4 regions of the Pseudomonas sp. GW821-FHT11D10 genome follow, and region 1 is predicted to be linked to each of the others. Evidence: predicted binding sites of a transcription regulator. Region 1 holds the regulator's gene; each other region holds the start of a gene.

The links. The regulator FliA, encoded in region 1, starts transcription of late flagellar genes. The targets are predictions, from matches to a motif close to CTAAAGTTTNNNNNNNNNNNGCCGNTAA.
Region 2: a site for FliA is predicted at 1,645-1,672, ahead of motA (flagellar motor stator protein MotA). Genes of this name have one in related genera too.
Region 3: a site for FliA is predicted at 2,089-2,116, ahead of flgM (flagellar biosynthesis anti-sigma factor FlgM). Genes of this name have one in related genera too.
Region 4: a site for FliA is predicted at 1,874-1,901, ahead of AC1RT4_RS05765 (methyl-accepting chemotaxis protein). Genes of this name have one in related genera too.

The regions. Positions count from the first base shown of each region.
Region 1 is NZ_JBXARR010000003.1:111,535-115,743, reverse strand. It holds gene flhA (flagellar biosynthesis protein FlhA) at 1-2, shown strand, start outside; gene flhF (flagellar biosynthesis GTPase FlhF) at 14-1,354, shown strand; gene fleN (flagellar synthesis regulator FleN) at 1,468-2,298, shown strand; gene fliA (RNA polymerase sigma factor FliA) at 2,295-3,035, shown strand; gene AC1RT4_RS10680 (chemotaxis response regulator CheY) at 3,203-3,574, shown strand; gene AC1RT4_RS10675 (protein phosphatase CheZ) at 3,593-4,209, shown strand, end outside.
Region 2 is NZ_JBXARR010000005.1:248,611-252,819, reverse strand. It holds gene motB (flagellar motor protein MotB) at 1-721, opposite strand, end outside; gene motA (flagellar motor stator protein MotA) at 725-1,576, opposite strand; gene AC1RT4_RS17580 (HDOD domain-containing protein) at 1,743-3,281, shown strand; gene AC1RT4_RS17575 (rhodanese-like domain-containing protein) at 3,321-4,136, shown strand; gene asd (archaetidylserine decarboxylase) at 4,155-4,209, shown strand, end outside.
Region 3 is NZ_JBXARR010000004.1:65,825-70,033, reverse strand. It holds gene AC1RT4_RS14005 (MFS transporter) at 1-321, shown strand, start outside; gene AC1RT4_RS14000 (flagellar brake protein) at 381-1,115, opposite strand; gene AC1RT4_RS13995 (flagella synthesis protein FlgN) at 1,211-1,678, opposite strand; gene flgM (flagellar biosynthesis anti-sigma factor FlgM) at 1,727-2,053, opposite strand; gene flgA (flagellar basal body P-ring formation chaperone FlgA) at 2,261-3,022, opposite strand; gene AC1RT4_RS13980 (chemotaxis protein CheV) at 3,105-4,037, shown strand; gene cheR (protein-glutamate O-methyltransferase CheR) at 4,085-4,209, shown strand, end outside.
Region 4 is NZ_JBXARR010000001.1:1,257,224-1,261,432, reverse strand. It holds gene pnuC (nicotinamide riboside transporter PnuC) at 1-29, opposite strand, end outside; gene AC1RT4_RS05765 (methyl-accepting chemotaxis protein) at 112-1,746, opposite strand; gene AC1RT4_RS05760 (undecaprenyl-diphosphate phosphatase) at 2,041-2,871, shown strand; gene AC1RT4_RS05755 (DUF1294 domain-containing protein) at 2,868-3,296, shown strand; gene AC1RT4_RS05750 (MmcQ/YjbR family DNA-binding protein) at 3,293-3,652, opposite strand; gene AC1RT4_RS05745 (LysR substrate-binding domain-containing protein) at 3,649-4,209, opposite strand, start outside.

The sequences.
Region 1 (4,209 bases):
GAGGTAGTGGTTTATGCAAGTTAAGCGTTTTTTCGCCGCCGATATGCGTCAGGCCATGAAGCTGGTTCGTGATGAGCTGGGCGCTGATGCCGCCATCATTGGCAACCGCCGCATCGCCGGCGGCGTCGAGCTGACGGCGGCGCTCGATTACAAACTGTCGGCGCTGGCCCCGCGTGTTCCGAACATGGAACTCGAGGATGAGCTGCGCAAGACCCAGTCGCGCATCGTTACCGCCCAGGCCGAGCTGAGCCTGCGTGGCGAAGCCGACGGCAACACCAATCGCCAGTTGTTCGCCGGGCTGCCGTTGACGGCCGGCCTGCCGCTGACCGCTGCCGAGCCGCTGACCGAACCGACCTACGAAGCGCCGGCCCGTCCGGTGCCAGCGCCTGCACCGGCTGCTGCGGGTGTTGACCCGCGTGCACTGGACTCGATGCGTTTCGAACTCAACAGCCTGCGCGAACTGATGGAAGTGCAACTCGGCACCCTGGCCTGGAACCAGCTGCAAGGCAGCCGTCCGGCCCAGGCCAATCTGTACCGTCGTCTGCAACGCATCGGTTTGTCCGGCCCGTTGTCCCGTGACCTGCTGTCGATGATCACCGAGATCGATGAACCTCGTCAGGCCTGGCGCATGCTGCTGGCGCACCTGGCGCGGATGATTGCCGTACCGGAAGTCGAGCCGCTGGAAGAGGGCGGTGTGATTGCCATGGTCGGTCCTGCCGGCATGGGCAAGACCACCACCCTCGCCAAGCTGGCCGCCCGCTATGTGCTCAAGTACGGCGCGCAGAACATCGCGCTGGTGAGCATGGACAGTTTCCGCATCGGCGCGCAGGAGCAGCTCAAGACGCTGGGTCGCATCCTCAATGTGTCGGTGACCCACGTCGATCCGGGCCAGTCCCTGGTGCAGGCGCTGGATCCACTGCTGCGCAAACGCGTGGTGCTGATCGATACCGCCGGCCTGCAGGCCAGCGATCCAGCCCTGCGCATGCAGCTGGAAAGTCTGGCCGGTCGTGGCATTCGGTCGAAAAATTATCTGGTGCTGGCAACCACCAGCCAGAAACAGGTTCTAACCGCCGCTTATCACAGTTACAAGCGTTGCGGGCTCGCCGGGTGCATCCTGACTAAACTGGATGAGACGGCAAGCCTTGGCGAAGTGCTGAGCTTGGCGATCAGTCACGAACTGCCGGTCGCCTACCTGACCGATGGGCCGCGTATTCCGGATGATCTGCATCTGCCGCGCCGTCATCAACTGGTCAGCCGCGCCGTCAGCGTGCAAATGCAGGAAGAACCCAGCGAAGAAGCCATGGCTGACATGTTCGCTGATATCTACCACAGTCCGACCAAGCAGGTTGGCTGAGGTAATGAACAGTTTTCGTACCTACATCGATGGCCTGCCACGCATTGTTCCGGTTGTGAACGCGCAGCCAGTAATGTGGCCTCCGTCTATGCAAGACAAGGTAAAGAAATAACATGGGCAGCATGCATCCCGTACAGGTGATCGCGGTGACCGGCGGCAAAGGTGGCGTCGGCAAGACTAATGTGTCAGTGAACTTGTCCCTGGCGCTGGCAGAGCTTGGCCGTCGGGTCATGCTGCTGGACGCCGACCTGGGGCTGGCGAACGTCGACGTTCTGCTGGGCCTCACACCTAAACGCACCCTGGCCGACGTGATCGAAGGCCGCTGCGAGCTGCGCGACGTGCTGTTGCAAGGCCCCGGCGGGATCCGCATCGTGCCGGCCGCTTCCGGCACCCAGAGCATGGTTCACCTGAGCCCGGCCCAGCATGCTGGCCTGATTCAGGCGTTCAGCGACATCGGCGACAATCTCGACGTGCTGGTGATCGACACCGCTGCGGGTATTGGTGACTCGGTAGTCAGTTTCGTTCGCGCTGCGCAAGAAGTGTTGCTGGTGGTCTGCGACGAGCCGACCTCGATCACCGACGCTTACGCGCTGATCAAACTGCTGAACCGCGATTACGGCATGAACCGCTTCCGCGTCCTGGCCAACATGGCCCAGAGCCCGCAGGAAGGTCGCAATCTGTTCGCCAAGTTGACCAAGGTCACGGATCGCTTCCTCGACGTCGCCCTACAATACGTCGGCGCAGTGCCCTACGACGAAAGCGTGCGCAAGGCGGTGCAGAAGCAGCGTGCGGTCTATGAAGCCTTCCCGCGTTCCAAGTGCGCACTGGCGTTCAAGGCGATCGCACAGAAGGTCGACACCTGGCCGCTGCCCGCCAACCCGCGCGGTCACCTCGAATTTTTCGTCGAGCGCCTCGTGCAGCAAACGGCAGGACCTGTGCTATGACCGCCAGCGGTATGAACCTTTACAAAAAGTCGGCGCGTGACGCGCAGTACGAGCTGATCGAGCGTTACGCGCCACTGGTCAAACGCATCGCCTACCACTTGCTGGCGCGATTGCCGGCCAGTGTGCAGGTCGAAGATCTGATCCAGGCCGGCATGATCGGCCTGCTCGAAGTCTCGACCAAATACGACGCCAGCAAGGGCGCCAGTTTTGAAACGTACGCGGGCATCCGGATCCGCGGTGCGATGCTCGATGAAGTCCGTAAGGGGGACTGGGCGCCACGCTCGGTTCACCGCAATACCCGTATGGTCAGCGACGCGATTCGCTCGATTGAAGCTAAAACCGGCCGTGACGCTAAAGATCACGAAGTTGCGGCCGAACTCCAATTGAGTCTCGACGATTACTACGGGATTTTGAACGACACCCTGGGCAGCCGGCTGTTCAGTTTCGACGACCTGTTGCAGGACGGCGAACACGAAGGGCTGCACGAGGATGGCGCCAGTGCTCATCTGGAGCCGTCGCGCGATCTGGAAGACGAACGTTTCCAGGCCGCGCTGGCGGACGCGATTGCCAATTTGCCGGAGCGTGAGCGACTGGTGTTGGCGCTGTACTACGACGAAGAGCTGAACCTCAAGGAGATCGGTGAAGTCCTTGGCGTCAGTGAATCGCGGGTCAGCCAGTTACACAGCCAGTGCGCGGCCCGCTTGCGGGGGCGTTTGGGGGAGTGGCGAGCGCGCTGAAGGCAGTGTGGGGACACTGCGAACGAGGCTGGTGCGGTGGTGAACGGCACCGGTCTTGCTCTGTTGTGCTCCAGACAGTCATCGAGTGTTTTGCCGGATTGATTGAAATGGCGCGTCCAGGTGCTGGACGCGTTTAAGACTGCTTGGAGGTCGAATTGAACAAAGACATGAAAATCCTCATCGTTGATGACTTCTCAACGATGCGGCGGATCATCAAGAACCTGTTGCGTGATCTCGGGTTCACCAACACTGTCGAGGCCGACGATGGCACCACTGCCATTCCGGTGCTCAACAGCGGCAGCATCGACTTTCTGGTAACGGACTGGAACATGCCCGGCATGACCGGTATCGACCTGCTGCGCCACGTGCGCGCCGATGAAAAGCTCAAGCACCTGCCAGTACTGATGGTGACCGCTGAAGCCAAGCGCGAGCAGATCATCGAAGCGGCCCAGGCCGGCGTGAACGGCTACGTGGTCAAACCTTTCACGGCCCAGGCGTTGAAAGAAAAAATCGAGAAGATTTTCGAACGCATCGGCTGATGAACGCGCGGGGGAGCTATGGAGCATAAAGAATCTTCACAGGGCGACTTCGAGTCGACCCTGAAAAAACACGCGGTCGAACTGGTCGAAAGCCTTGAAAAGGGCAGGTTCGGCGACGCTGTGCAACTGATCCATGAGCTCAATCAGACCCGTGACCGTGGCCTGTACCAGGAAGTGGGCAAGCTCACGCGTGAACTGCACAGTGCGATCGTCAATTTCCAGATCGATCCGCACATGCCGCAGGCTGAGGAAGTGTCGCAAATCACCGACGCTACCGAGCGCCTGGGCTACGTGGTCAAACTGACCGAAGCTGCCGCCAACCGCACCATGGATCTGGTGGAAAGCGCGACCCCTGTGGTCAATGGCCTGGCTGACGAAGCCCAGGCCTTGAGCGCCGATTGGAGCCGCTTCATGCGCCGTGAGGTCGGGGCTGAAGAGTTCCGTGAACTGGCGCGCCGGGTCGACGGTTTTCTGGCACGCAGCAGCGCGGACAACCGCGCGGTGTCGAGCAATCTGAACGACATTCTGCTCGCCCAGGATTACCAGGACCTCACAGGCCAGGTGATCAAGCGCGTGACCCAATTGGTCACCGAAGTCGAAAGCAACCTGCTCAAGCTCGTGCTCATGGCCAGCCA
Region 2 (4,209 bases), on a different contig from region 1:
CCACTTGAGCGTCCGGATAACTGCCCGCCACCAGCGCACGCCGGGCGGCGTTGGCACGGTTGGCCGAAAGCTCCCAGTTGCCGAAGTCGCCATTGCCCACGTAAGGCTTGGCATCGGTGTGACCGCTGATGCTGATCTTGTTCGGCACCGCTTTGATGGTGTCGGCCATGGCCAGCAGGATGTCTTCGAAGTACGGCTTCAGGCGTGCAGAACCGGAGTCGAACATCGGCCGGTTCTCGGCGTCCATGATCTGGATGCGCAAGCCGTTCGGCGTGATCTCGAACAGGATCTGGTCCTTGAACTTCTGCAGTTGCGGGTTCTCGTCGACCTTGTTCTGCAGCTCTTGCAGCAGCAATTCCAGGCGTTCCTTCTCGACCTGCTCGGCCATGCCTTCAACCTGTTCGGTGTCAACCGTGACCTTGTCCGGCTGCGGCTGCGACTTCACTTCAGGGTTGAGGGTATTTTCCGGCGCGAGGGTCGGCGTGCCGCCCAGATCGATGATGTACGGCGTGCCGCTCTCGGAGAAACCGACCGGGTCCTTGAAGTAACCGGCGATGGCGATCTTCTGTTCCGGGGTCGCCGTGGACAGCAGCCACAACACCAGGAAGAACGCCATCATCGCCGTCGCGAAGTCGGCGAAGGCGATCTTCCACGCCCCGCCGTGATGCCCGCCGGCGATGCGCTTGACGCGCTTGATGATTATCGGCTGGTTATTTTCCATGACTTAGCGACCGCGAACGGCTTGTTCCAGCTCGGCAAAGCTTGGACGGTGAGCCGGGTACAGAACCTTGCGACCGAACTCGACAGCCAGCGACGGCGGCATGCCGGAAGCCGAAGCCACCAGCGAGGCCTTGATGGCTTCGTAGACGTTCAGCTCTTCCTTGGCATCGTGGGCCAGGGAGTGCGCCAGCGGGCCGAAGAAACCGTACGCCGCGAGAATACCGAAGAAGGTACCTACCAGTGCCGCACCTACGTGCAGACCGATGGACTTCTGATCGCCTTCACCCAGGGAGGCCATGGTCACCACGATACCCAGTACCGCCGCGACGATACCGAAACCCGGCATGGCGTCGGCAATGCCATTCACCGCGTGGGACGGATGCTCGAGGTCTTCCTTCAGGCTGTACAGTTCCATGTCGAACAGGCCTTCCAGCTCGTGGGGAGCCATGTTGCCGGAGGACATGATGCGCAGGTAATCGCAGATGAACGCGGTCATGCGTTCGTCTTTCAGTACCGCCGGGTACTTGGCGAAGATCGGGCTCGCGGCGGCGTCTTCGATGTCGCCTTCGATGGCCATCATGCCTTCGCGGCGGCTCTTGTTGAGGATCTCGTAGATCAGGCCCAGCACTTCCAGATAGAACGTGTGGCTGAAACGCGAACTGAACATGCTCAGGGATTTCTTGAGCACGTGCATCGTCATGTAACCGGGGTTGGCCTGCAGGAATGCACCGAGTGCAGCACCGCCGATGATCATCACCTCGAAGGGCTGGATCAGGGCGGCAATCTTGCCGTGGGAGAGCACGTATCCGCCGAGCACGCTCGCGAATACGACGATGATGCCGATAATTTTAGCCATAGGTAGAAAGTACTTACTTAAGTCGGGTTCAAGGTCATATTCGGAAGTTAAAAAATCTCTTCTTCTACTTATCGGCAAAACTGCGCCAGACTATAGCCAGTTCAGGCGAAAAGCCAATTTAGCCCATGCCGGGCGCGTCTACAGTCAGTGAAGATCTCGTCCAGACATGGCTAATGAAACGAACGTCCCACACGCAAAACCGACCACGCTCGATGGCTGGGTGAAGCTGCTCGACAGCGTTCGCCTGCCGGTGCCGCAAGACGCCCATGACCGGGTCTGCCGGGCGATTCGCGATGACCGCAGCTCGTTGCGCGACATCGCCGACCTGATGCAGGACAGCCCGGCGCTGGCCCTGAGCATCATCCGCGAAGCCAATCGCCACACCCACGGCAACATGACCACGCCTGCGGAGAACCTCGAAGTGGCGATCAATCGCCTCGGCCTTGGCCGTACCGAAGAACTGCTCGCCCGCCTGCCCGCCGAACCTGCCGCACAGATCCCGCAGGCCCTGCGCCAGTTGCAGATGATCAGCCAGCACGCCACGCAACAGGCCAACGGTTTTTTCGCCAGCCGCCTAGCGCGACTTTGGCAGGACATTCATTGGGGCAGCCTGCTGTTTCTGTCGCCGCTGTGGCCGTTGGCACTGACCTTTCCCCAATTGCTTGAAGAGTGGGAAGTGCGGGTTATCCACAAGGGCGAATCGGCGCGAGTCGTGGAAAAGCAGCTGTTCGGTGTGCGCCTGCTGAAAATCGGCGAAGCGCTGGTAGAAGCCTGGCGCCTGCCGATCTGGGTCCAGCAAGGTTATCGGCTGCTGCTGACCGAGCAGCGCGAACTGGTCAAGGTTCTGCGCATTGCCCGCGACGTCGATCATCCGCTGCGCCAGCAAAACCGCCTCGACGACGATCCGACCCTGCGCCGCTGGCTCAATCAGCCGGCCAACACCGTGTTGCTGGCCAACGGTCTGGCACTCTCGGCGCAACAGGCCTGGGACAGCCCGCACAGTGAGCGCTGGCAATTCCTGACCAGCCTTTATCTGCAAATCTCGATGGACGAGGTGCAACAACAGTTGCACCAACAGGCTGCCGTCAGCGCTCGCCATCATTCCATGCCGGACCTGTGGCACCCGGCGGTTTCGCTGCTGTGGCCGTGGGACACCCGTCGCCTGCCTGCCGGAATGCTCCCGGCTGCGGCGCCGTCCGCTGAAGACCTGACCCAGTGGCGCCGCCAATGCGCCGAGCTGTTGGCCGTGCCAAGCCGCTTCACCAACGCCATGAGCCTGACTGTCGCCGCCCGCGATGCGCTGGTCGCCAGCGGCATGCGCCGGGTGATGATCCTGATGGCCGACCGCAGCCACGCCAATCTGCGCGTCCATCAAACCTCTGGGTTGCCGAAGGAAGCCGCTGCGCTCAATTTCGTCGTCAGCCAGAGTTCGGTGCTGCAACGCTTGCTCGCGCAGCAGGCGCAAGTGCGGATCACCCCGGACAACAACGCCCAGTTTTCCGCCCTGCTGCCGCCCTCGCTGCGCACGTTGTTTCGTGGCGAACACCTGTTCCTGCGCTCGCTGGTGAACAATGGCCGGGTGATCATGATCGTGGTCGCCGACCAGGGTGGCGGGCCGTTCGCCGACATCACCGTGCAAGCCTTCGGCAAAACCGCGCAATGCATCGAGAAAGCCCTGCACAGTTTTAGCCAGCGCGGCCAATGACAGCTACAATCCTTCCCCTTTGTGCTCTGGAGACCTCACATGTCTGATTTCTCTGGCCTGGCCCTGGTGATCGAGCCGAGCGACCTGCTGCCGCGCCTCGAATCCCGCGATCTGATTCTGGTGGATCTGACCAGTGCCGCCCGCTACGCCGAGGGACACATTCCCGGCGCACGCTTCGTTGATCCGAAACGCACCCAGCTGGGTCAGGCGCCGGCTCCGGGCCTGTTGCCGAGCAAGGAAAAACTCGAAGAACTGTTCGGTGAGCTCGGCCATCGCAAGGACGCGGTCTACGTGGTCTATGACGACGAAGGCGGCGGCTGGGCCGGGCGCTTCATCTGGCTGCTCGACGTGATCGGCCACGACAAGTATCACTACCTCGACGGCGGTCTGCCGGCGTGGCTGGCGGAAGGTTCGCCGATGTCGATCCAGATTCCTCCGGCGGCGGGCGGCCCGGTTGCCCTGACGCTGCACGAGGAACCGACCGCCACCCGCGAATACCTGCAAAGCCGTCTCGGCGCCGCTGACCTGGCCATCTGGGACGCTCGCGGGCCGCTGGAGTATTCCGGCGAGAAAGTCCTGGCGGCCAAGGGCGGGCACATCCCCGGCGCGGTCAATTTCGAATGGACGGCGGGCATGGATCAGGCGCGTCAGCTGCGCATCCGTACCGACATGCCGCAGATTCTCGAAAACCTCGGGATCACCAAAGACAAAGAAATCATTACCCACTGCCAGACCCATCACCGGTCCGGTTTCACTTATCTGGTGGCCAAGGCCCTCGGTTATCCGCGGGTCAAGGGCTACGCCGGTTCCTGGGGCGAATGGGGCAACCACCCCGACACCCCCGTCGAGCTTTAAGGATTTTTAAGGACAGTCATGAAAGAGCGTTTGTTTATCATCAGCCAGTACCTGCTGCCTCATCACCTGCTGT
Region 3 (4,209 bases), on a different contig from region 1:
CTGATGAAGCTGTTCGGGCCGCAAAGCCTGTATGCGTTCTTCACCTTTTTCGCGCTGGTGCTGGTGTGGCGGATCCGGCCGAAAGCCGTGACCAATCTGCACCAGGTCGACGATGCGCCGTTGCATCACGTGGCGATGCCGGACAGCATGTCCAGTTCGCCGCTGGTGGCAGCGCTTGACCCGCGGGTTGACGAGCAGGTGGTGCAGGAGCAGATGCAGAATACGGTCGCTCCGGAACCCGAGCCGGAACCAGAACCTGTTGTGCCAACCGAGCCGACAGTCGAGGGCGAAGGGCCGGACATCACTCCCGCCAAGCCTTGATCCGGGCATAAAAAAACGGGCAGTCACTAAAATGACTGCCCGTTTTTTATGCCTGCCGATCAGAGATCGTCTTTATCGAACCGACGCGCTTCGCGCTGCAGTTGATAAACGAAGCGCTCGACGTTGCGGGCCGCCGGGCCGCTGATGTTGTGAAAGCGCAGGCCGGCGAAGGTGATGTTGAGTTTTTCTTCGAAGTGCAGGTAACGCAGCTCGACCGACACCGGTTGGTTGCCGAACAGCGGTACGGCGATCAGGCGATCATAGACCTGGCCCAATTGCAGGCGGTCGGTGATATCGCCTTCAAAGCGCAGCTTGCAACCCGTGGCCGAGATGTCCAGCAATTTGCCATCCAGCGGTGCCTTGAGCTTTTCGCCGCTGAGCACCACGCTGACCAGGTCGGTCAGTTTCAGTGCGGCGCGAAAGGCATTGCGGCGCTGGTGATAAACCACTTCGGTGGGCAGGTCGCCGGTGTAGAAGCGGTCGCCGTCGGAATCCTTGATGCTCAGCGTCCCTGTGCATTCCCAGGCAATGCGCACGCCATCATGAAAGCCCTCAACCTTGAACGGTTCGCCTGCTTCCAGAAAACGTTCGCCGTCGCGCGGGATCATTTCATCAAGCTTGATCGAACCGTTCTCGCGATCGACTTCAATCAGGTAGCTCTGGAAGCGCTGGCTGCGCTCGTGGAACGTAATGATCAGCGGATCGTGGCTCTCTTGCAGCTGGCGCAGATTGCTGGAGATCTCCAGGGGCGTGGTGAGCACCTTTGGGGGCTGCGGAGCGTCATCGTTGGACACGTTAAATCAATCTCCAGACAAAATTTGACTACGGCTGGCCAGTATTTTGCCAGCATGTTTCGCACGTTGATAGGGCGCAAGCATAGAAGAAAGCATCACGCCTGGCTGAGCGCGCGCGGTTTCTGCAGTTTGGAGAAGGTGCCGCTGGCATCGTAGAGCGCTGGAGGTTCGCCGCCGGTGAGGATTTTCAGCTGATTGGCCGTGGCGGCCTGTTGCATCACGATCGACTGGCCATTCCTGGCGTTGGCTGCCTGGCACTGGGCGATCAGGTCGGTCAGGACATCACTCTGGCTCAGCAACTGGTCGCCGATGCTCGACTGGCTGGCCAGTTGCTCCAGGCCGGCGCGGTCGATCGACAGATTGAGGCTGGCGAGGATTTCGCTGCGTTTGCGGCCATGCTGTTCGAGCAGAATGATCAATGCCTGCTTGTTCGCCAGAATTTCTTCCAGCAGAGGCATGTCGCGACCGTGCAAGGCGAGGGACTCGGTTTGCAGTAACTCCAGCAATTGTTGAGCTGGAGCAAAGTCGTCGGTGATCAGTTGCAATAAATTAGTGTCGTGCATGGCTGGCCTTGGGTTTTAAGCGTCCAAAAGCCTGGCGCTGACCGAGGCCTAGCGCTGGGCTTCGAAATTGAGCAGTTTGCTGGCTACACGGTTGCTGTCGACCTTGTAGCTGCCATCGGCAATCGCTGCTTTCAACTCGGCCACGCGGGCTTTGTCGACGGCAGGCTGATCGCGCAGCTTGTCAGTGACCTTCTGCAACTGTTGAGCCTCATTGCTGAGGTGTACCGATTCCCCGCTTTTTGCGGTACTGGCCTGTTCGGCCGGGGTATTCAGCGGCGCGGAGGTGCCGGTTTCGGCGGTTTCCTTGGCGTTGCTGGTACGCGTACTGCCCGTAAGTGACGAGGAGCTGTTCAAACGGCTGAAATCGATGACCATGTTAAAAACCTCTGGGAATTTGGACGCTTGCCATGTTCTCGGCCATCCCCTGGAAAACTTTAGGCTCATTTAGCAATGAGCTTGCATGCGCCGTAGCAGATCCTGCTGCGGCACAGTTTAGGGAACAGCTCTGGTCAGCGCCAGTTTTCTGCTTGAGTACTCAGGGGCTTTTCAAATATCCGTTCATGCCGCCGCTCACATCGCCGCTTACATGGCCACTTCTACCTGGCCGGGCGCCACAACCTGCGCCTTGATGACCCGTTGGGAGTTGAGGTTCTTCACCCGAATCTGTTCTTTCAGGCCGCCGTTGGCCAGCGCTTCGCCCGGCATCCGCACGGCGAGGGTGCCGCTGCGGGCAGTGATCACCACTTGATCGCCCTTGCGAACCACTTCCGCCTGTTCCAGATGCACCAGGGTAATGACCTGATCGGCGACCGTTGGTCGGGTCAATTTCTGTCCGATGGCTTCATCCACCGACGTCAGGAAACCCTGATTGATCGTGCTGACGTCGCGCTCGCGCAAGGTCACGTCCTGAGGCTCGATGATGCCGGCGCGTTTGAGTGGCCGCGTGGTGGTGACAATCTCGCGAAACAGGCGGACTTGAGCGGGCACGAACACCGTCCAGGGGGAGGCACCTTCGCAGCGGACCTTGACCGTGACACGGCCCAGAGGACGTGCCGGACTCTCCAGTGTCGCTGTCAATTCCTTGTCGCACATAGGCATGCGCATGCGTGGGTCGAGCTGGTTGACCTCGATTTCATAACGGCCTTCCGTTTGACTGGTAGCCAGATAGTCTTCTACGGTGAATTCAAGAAAGCCCTGAGTGACGCCGATAAGCATGTCAGGCAAGGTAACCGCATCAGCACCGGCAGGGCTGCCAGCGAAAAAAAGGCAAACGGCGGACATCGCACAAAGCCCTCTGCGGAGGGGAGGTGTCAGGCGTCGGAAAAATGTCGTTTGAGCGTTCATACGAGTTAAAAAGCAAGCGCCGTGCCGTTTAGCAATGAATGTGCGTCGCAACAACACTTGGCGTTGGTGTAGGAGTCTGGGCATGGCTGGTGTAATGGATTCGGTGAACCAGCGCACGCAACTGGTGGGGCAGAATCGCCTGGAGCTGTTGTTGTTCCGTCTCGACGGCCAGCAGCTCTACGGGATCAACGTGTTCAAGGTTCGGGAAGTGCTGCAATGCCCGCAACTGACGCTGATGCCCAAGTCCAGTCCTGTCGTGTGCGGGGTGGCGAATATCCGGGGGGCGACCATTCCGATCCTTGATCTGGCGATGGCGACCGGCTCCGGTGCTTTGAAAGACAAGAACAGTCCGTTCGTGATCATCACGGAATACAACACCAAGACCCAGGGTTTCCTGGTGCGCTCGGTGGAACGTATCGTGAACATGAACTGGGAAGAGATTCATCCGCCGCCCAAGGGCACCGGACGCGATCATTACCTGACCGCTGTGACTCGGGTCGACAATCAGTTAGTCGAAATCATCGACGTCGAGAAGGTGCTGGCGGAAGTGGCGCCGACCCCGGAAGCGATTTCGGTCGGCGTAGTGGATGTCGAGACCCAGAGCAAGGCGTTGTCGCTGCGGGTGCTGACGGTCGATGACTCGTCGGTGGCGCGCAAGCAGGTGACGCGTTGCCTGCAGACGGTCGGGGTCGAAGTGGTGGCGTTGAACGACGGCAAGCAGGCGCTGGATTACCTGCGCAAGCTGGTCGACGAGGGCAAGAAGCCGGAAGAAGAGTTCCTGATGATGATCTCCGACATCGAAATGCCGGAGATGGACGGGTACACCCTGACGGCCGAGATCCGCAGCGACCCTCGCATGCAAAAGCTTCATATCATCCTGCATACTTCGTTGTCGGGTGTGTTCAATCAGGCGATGGTCAAGAAAGTCGGTGCCGATGACTTCCTGGCCAAGTTCCGTCCTGATGACCTGGCATCCCGGGTAGTCGACCGGATCAAAGCAGCAGATATCAGCTAAGGGCCTTCTGCCCCTGGCGTTCAACACGATTTAAGAGGCGGCATCATTTGTCTACGGGTAATTTGGATTTCGAACAGTTCCGGGTCTTCCTGGAAAAAGCCTGTGGCATTTTGCTCGGTGAAAACAAGCAGTACCTGGTGTCGAGCCGTCTCAACAAACTGATGGAGCAGCA
Region 4 (4,209 bases), on a different contig from region 1:
GCGGCCGCAAACAGTTCAAGCCCGGACATGCAGGATCCTTGGGGGGAATAAAAGAGGGGGCGGATTGTACCGAAAAACAGGTGGGAAACGAGTTCCCACCTGAAAGGGCGATCAGACGCGGAACTGGCGCAGCAAACCGTTCAACTGTTCGCTGAGTTGGCCCAGGCGCACGCTGGCCACGCTCGACTGTTCGGCCGCCAGCGCGGTGCTGTGGGACAGGCCCGCCGCCTGGGTGACGTTCTGATTGATGTCCTCGACCACATGCGCCTGCTGCAGCGTTGCGCTGGCGATCGAGGCGTTCAGGCCATTGAGGTTGCGCAGGGCCTGGCCGATCGCGTTCAGGCTGGCGCTGGCCAGACCCGCTTGCTCGATGGTCAGTTGCGAGGCCTTGCTGCTGTCGCCGATCACCTTCACCGCGGCTTCGGAATGGTTTTGCAGACGTTCGATCATGGTCTGGATTTCCGCCGTGGACTTCTGCGTGCGCTGAGCCAGCAAACGCACTTCGTCAGCCACCACCGCAAACCCGCGCCCCTGTTCGCCAGCGCGAGCCGCTTCAATCGCGGCGTTCAGAGCCAGCAGGTTGGTCTGCTCGGCAATCGAGCGGATCACTTCCAGCACGCTGCCGATCTGCGTGCTTTCGGTCGCCAGCGTGCGGATGACTTCCACGGCCTGATCGATGGTGCCGGAGAGCTTGTCGATCTGTTGCAGGCTGCCGTCGATGTTGATCTGACCTTGCTGGGCCTGAGCCTCCGCGTCACGCATTTCGCTGGCCGCGTGTTCGGCGTTCTTCGCTACGTCCTGCACGCCGTAGGTCACTTCGTTGACGGCGGTGGCCACCAGTTCCATCTGCTGCGACTGCTGCTGGCTGCGTTGCTGGGCTTGGGTCGCGTCGTTGCCCAGTTCGCTGGACGATTGGCCCAATGCGCTGGCGGACACCTGCAAGTCACCGATCACCCGGCGCAGCTTGGCGGTGAAGGCATTGAAGTGATGGGCCAGTTGAGTGACTTCGTCCTGGCCGTGGGTGTCGAGGCTGCGGGTCAGATCGCTTTCGCCGCTGGCGATGTTGGCCATGGCGTTCACGGTTTCCTGCAACGGACGAACGATGCTGCGGGCAATCAGGATCACCAGCAGCGCCATGATCACCGCGATGACCAGCCCGACCACGGACGCCTTGATCACCTGGCCCTGAAACTCCACCTGCACGTCATCGACGTACACGCCCGAGCCGATGACCCAGCCCCAAGGCTCGAACAGTTTCACGTAGGAAGTCTTGGCCACCGGCTCACTGGCGCCGGGTTTGGGCCAACGATAGTCGACCATCCCGGCGCCCTTGGCCTTGGCGATGGCGACCATTTCGTTGAACACCGCAAAGCCGTCCGGGTCGCGGATCGCCGAGAGGTTCTGGCCTTCAAGCTTGGGATTGGTCGGGTGCATGACCATCACGGGGGTGAGGTCGTTGATCCAGAAGTAATCGTTCTGGTCATAGCGCAGGCCACGGATCGCAGTCAGCGCCTGTTTCTGCGCCACGTCGCGGGTCAGGGTGCCTGCCGCTTCGAGGCCCTGGTAGTAAGTCAGCAAACCGCTGGCGGTCTGCACCACATGCTGGGTTTTCTGGGCCTTGGCGTGGTAAAGGTCATCGTGGATCTGCTTGAGCATCAACACGCCCAACGTCAGCAGCATGACCACTGCCACAATCAAGATGAGCCACAAGCGTCGGCTGATCGACACACTGCGCAAGCTGTTCATAACGCTGTCACTCCGGATTCTTTTTCTTGTAATAAACCACCGCCAGCATCCAACCACGTTTCGGTGACCGGGCATACGCGACCCAAGTCGTATAACGCGGCAGCGCTATTACGGCTTGTCTGTTAGGATTTCGGCGCCGCGCGTGAAAACCTGAATCCAAATTGATTTTTCACGGAATTTTGACTGTTTCGTGTGGATCCTGTGCGTGCGGAATCGGTACAGCTACGCTGATCGCAGTGAACGTAAAAAAATACTATCGGGGCATGCCGCCGGGCATCGCTCTTTGGGGGATTGATGGATCTTTGGACGGCCTTGCAGGCACTGATTCTTGGAGTTGTAGAGGGGCTGACGGAGTTTTTGCCCATTTCCAGTACCGGACACCAGATCATTGTTGCCGACTTGCTCGATTTCGGAGGCGAGCGGGCCATGGCGTTCAACATCATCATCCAGCTCGGCGCGATTCTCGCGGTGGTCTGGGAATTTCGCCGCAAGATCCTCGACGTGGTCATCGGTCTGCCGACCCAGCCGAGTGCGCGGCGTTTCACCGCCAACCTGCTGATCGCCTTCCTGCCCGCCGTGGTTTTGGGGGTAATCTTCGCCGACCTGATTCACCATTACCTGTTCAACCCGATCACCGTGGCCGCCGCGCTGGTGGTGGGCGGGATCGTAATGTTGTGGGCCGAGCAGCGTCAGCATGAAGTGCACGCCGAAACGGTCGACGAGATTCGCTGGACAGACGCACTGAAGATCGGCTTCGCCCAGTGCCTGGCGATGATCCCCGGCACTTCGCGTTCCGGCTCGACCATCATCGGCGGCCTGTTGTTCGGCCTGTCGCGCAAGACCGCCACCGAGTTCTCGTTCTTCCTGGCGATGCCGACCATGGTCGGTGCGGCGGTGTATTCGGGCTACAAGTATCGTGACCTGTTCGTTCCGGCCGACTTTCCGGTGTTCGCCATCGGTTTCGTCACGGCGTTCATATTCGCCATGATCGCGGTGCGCGGCCTTCTCAAATTCATCGGCAGCCACAGCTACGCGGCGTTCGCCTGGTACCGGATCGTCTTCGGTCTGGTGATTCTGGCGACCTGGCAGTTCGGCTGGGTTGACTGGACGGCGGCCAAGCCATGAGTGATTCCCGCGCACGCCGCCCGGATCGCGGGCCTTCCGGTGGCAATATTCAGCATCTGAAATTGAAGCTGGTGGTGCTGCTGATCGTCTGCGCGTTGCCGTTGTTCGGCTCGCTGTCGATGTGGCTGCGCGGGATTTCCCTGGTACCGCTGACGGCTTACGGGTTGGTCAGCGTGCTGACGTTTTTCCTGTACTGGGCGGACAAGCGCAAGGCCCGCGCCGACGCCTGGCGCACACCGGAGAACATCCTGCACGCGGTGGAACTGGCCGGCGGCTGGCCGGGCGCGTTGATCGCCCAACAGGTTTTCCGCCACAAGACGCGCAAGGTGTCGTTTCAGGTGTTGTTCTGGATGATCGTGGCGTTGCACCAGGTGTTCTGGATCGATCAACTGTTCCTCGGTTCGAACCTGCTGGCGCTGTTTTAGAGCAACAGCCCGACCTGCACGCGCTTGGGTAGCTTGCTCACCACCAGTTGATGGGAACGCTGCAGCAACCCTTGCAGTTCCTCGGCGCCCAGCGGGTAGGGCGGGTGCATGATGATCCATTGCGCCCGGGCCAGATACGGCGCCGGGTGAATGCCCGGCCGGTCGCAATGACCGAGAAACAGGTCCTTGTCGACCTTGAAAGCCAGCGAATCACCGCGCAATCCCTGCAAGGCAAACATCTTGTTGCCGGCAATCGAAAACACCCGCACGCCACCCCATTTGTAGTCCTCCCGGGCGCCGGGCAAGGCCAGACAGAAATCCGCGACATCCTGCTCGCTCATCTTTCCTTGTTTCATAACAGCCGCTCTCCACAGGCATTGAACGATTCGACCAGATGATCGATCCACGCGCGCACCGCCGGCATCACCCCGCGCCGATGCGGATACACCGCTTGCAGCCAGCCGCCGGGCAGTGACCAGTCCGGCAGCAATTGCACCAGCGTGCCGCTATTCAGTTCCGCTTCGCAATACATCATCGGCAACAGGGTAAAACCTTGACCGGCCAGTACACAGGCCTTGCGCACGATGAAATCGTCGATCCCCAGTCGTGCCTCCAGCGCGAGGTCGCAACTCTTGCCGTGCTGATCGAGCAGGCGCACATGCACCATGCGATCGGCTTCCAGCGCGCCCAGCACCGGCAGGTTCTTCAGGTCCTGCGGATGATTGATTTCCACGCCCTGTATAAAGGAAGGGCTTGCTACCACCACCATTTGCGCCTGCCGCAGGCGGCGGGTCACCAGCATCGGCTCTTCATTGCCGTGTTCGCGCACGCGCAGGGCCACGTCGATGCCTTCGGTAATCAGGTCGACCCGACGATTGATCAGGGTCACTTCCAGCTGCACCTGAGGGTATTT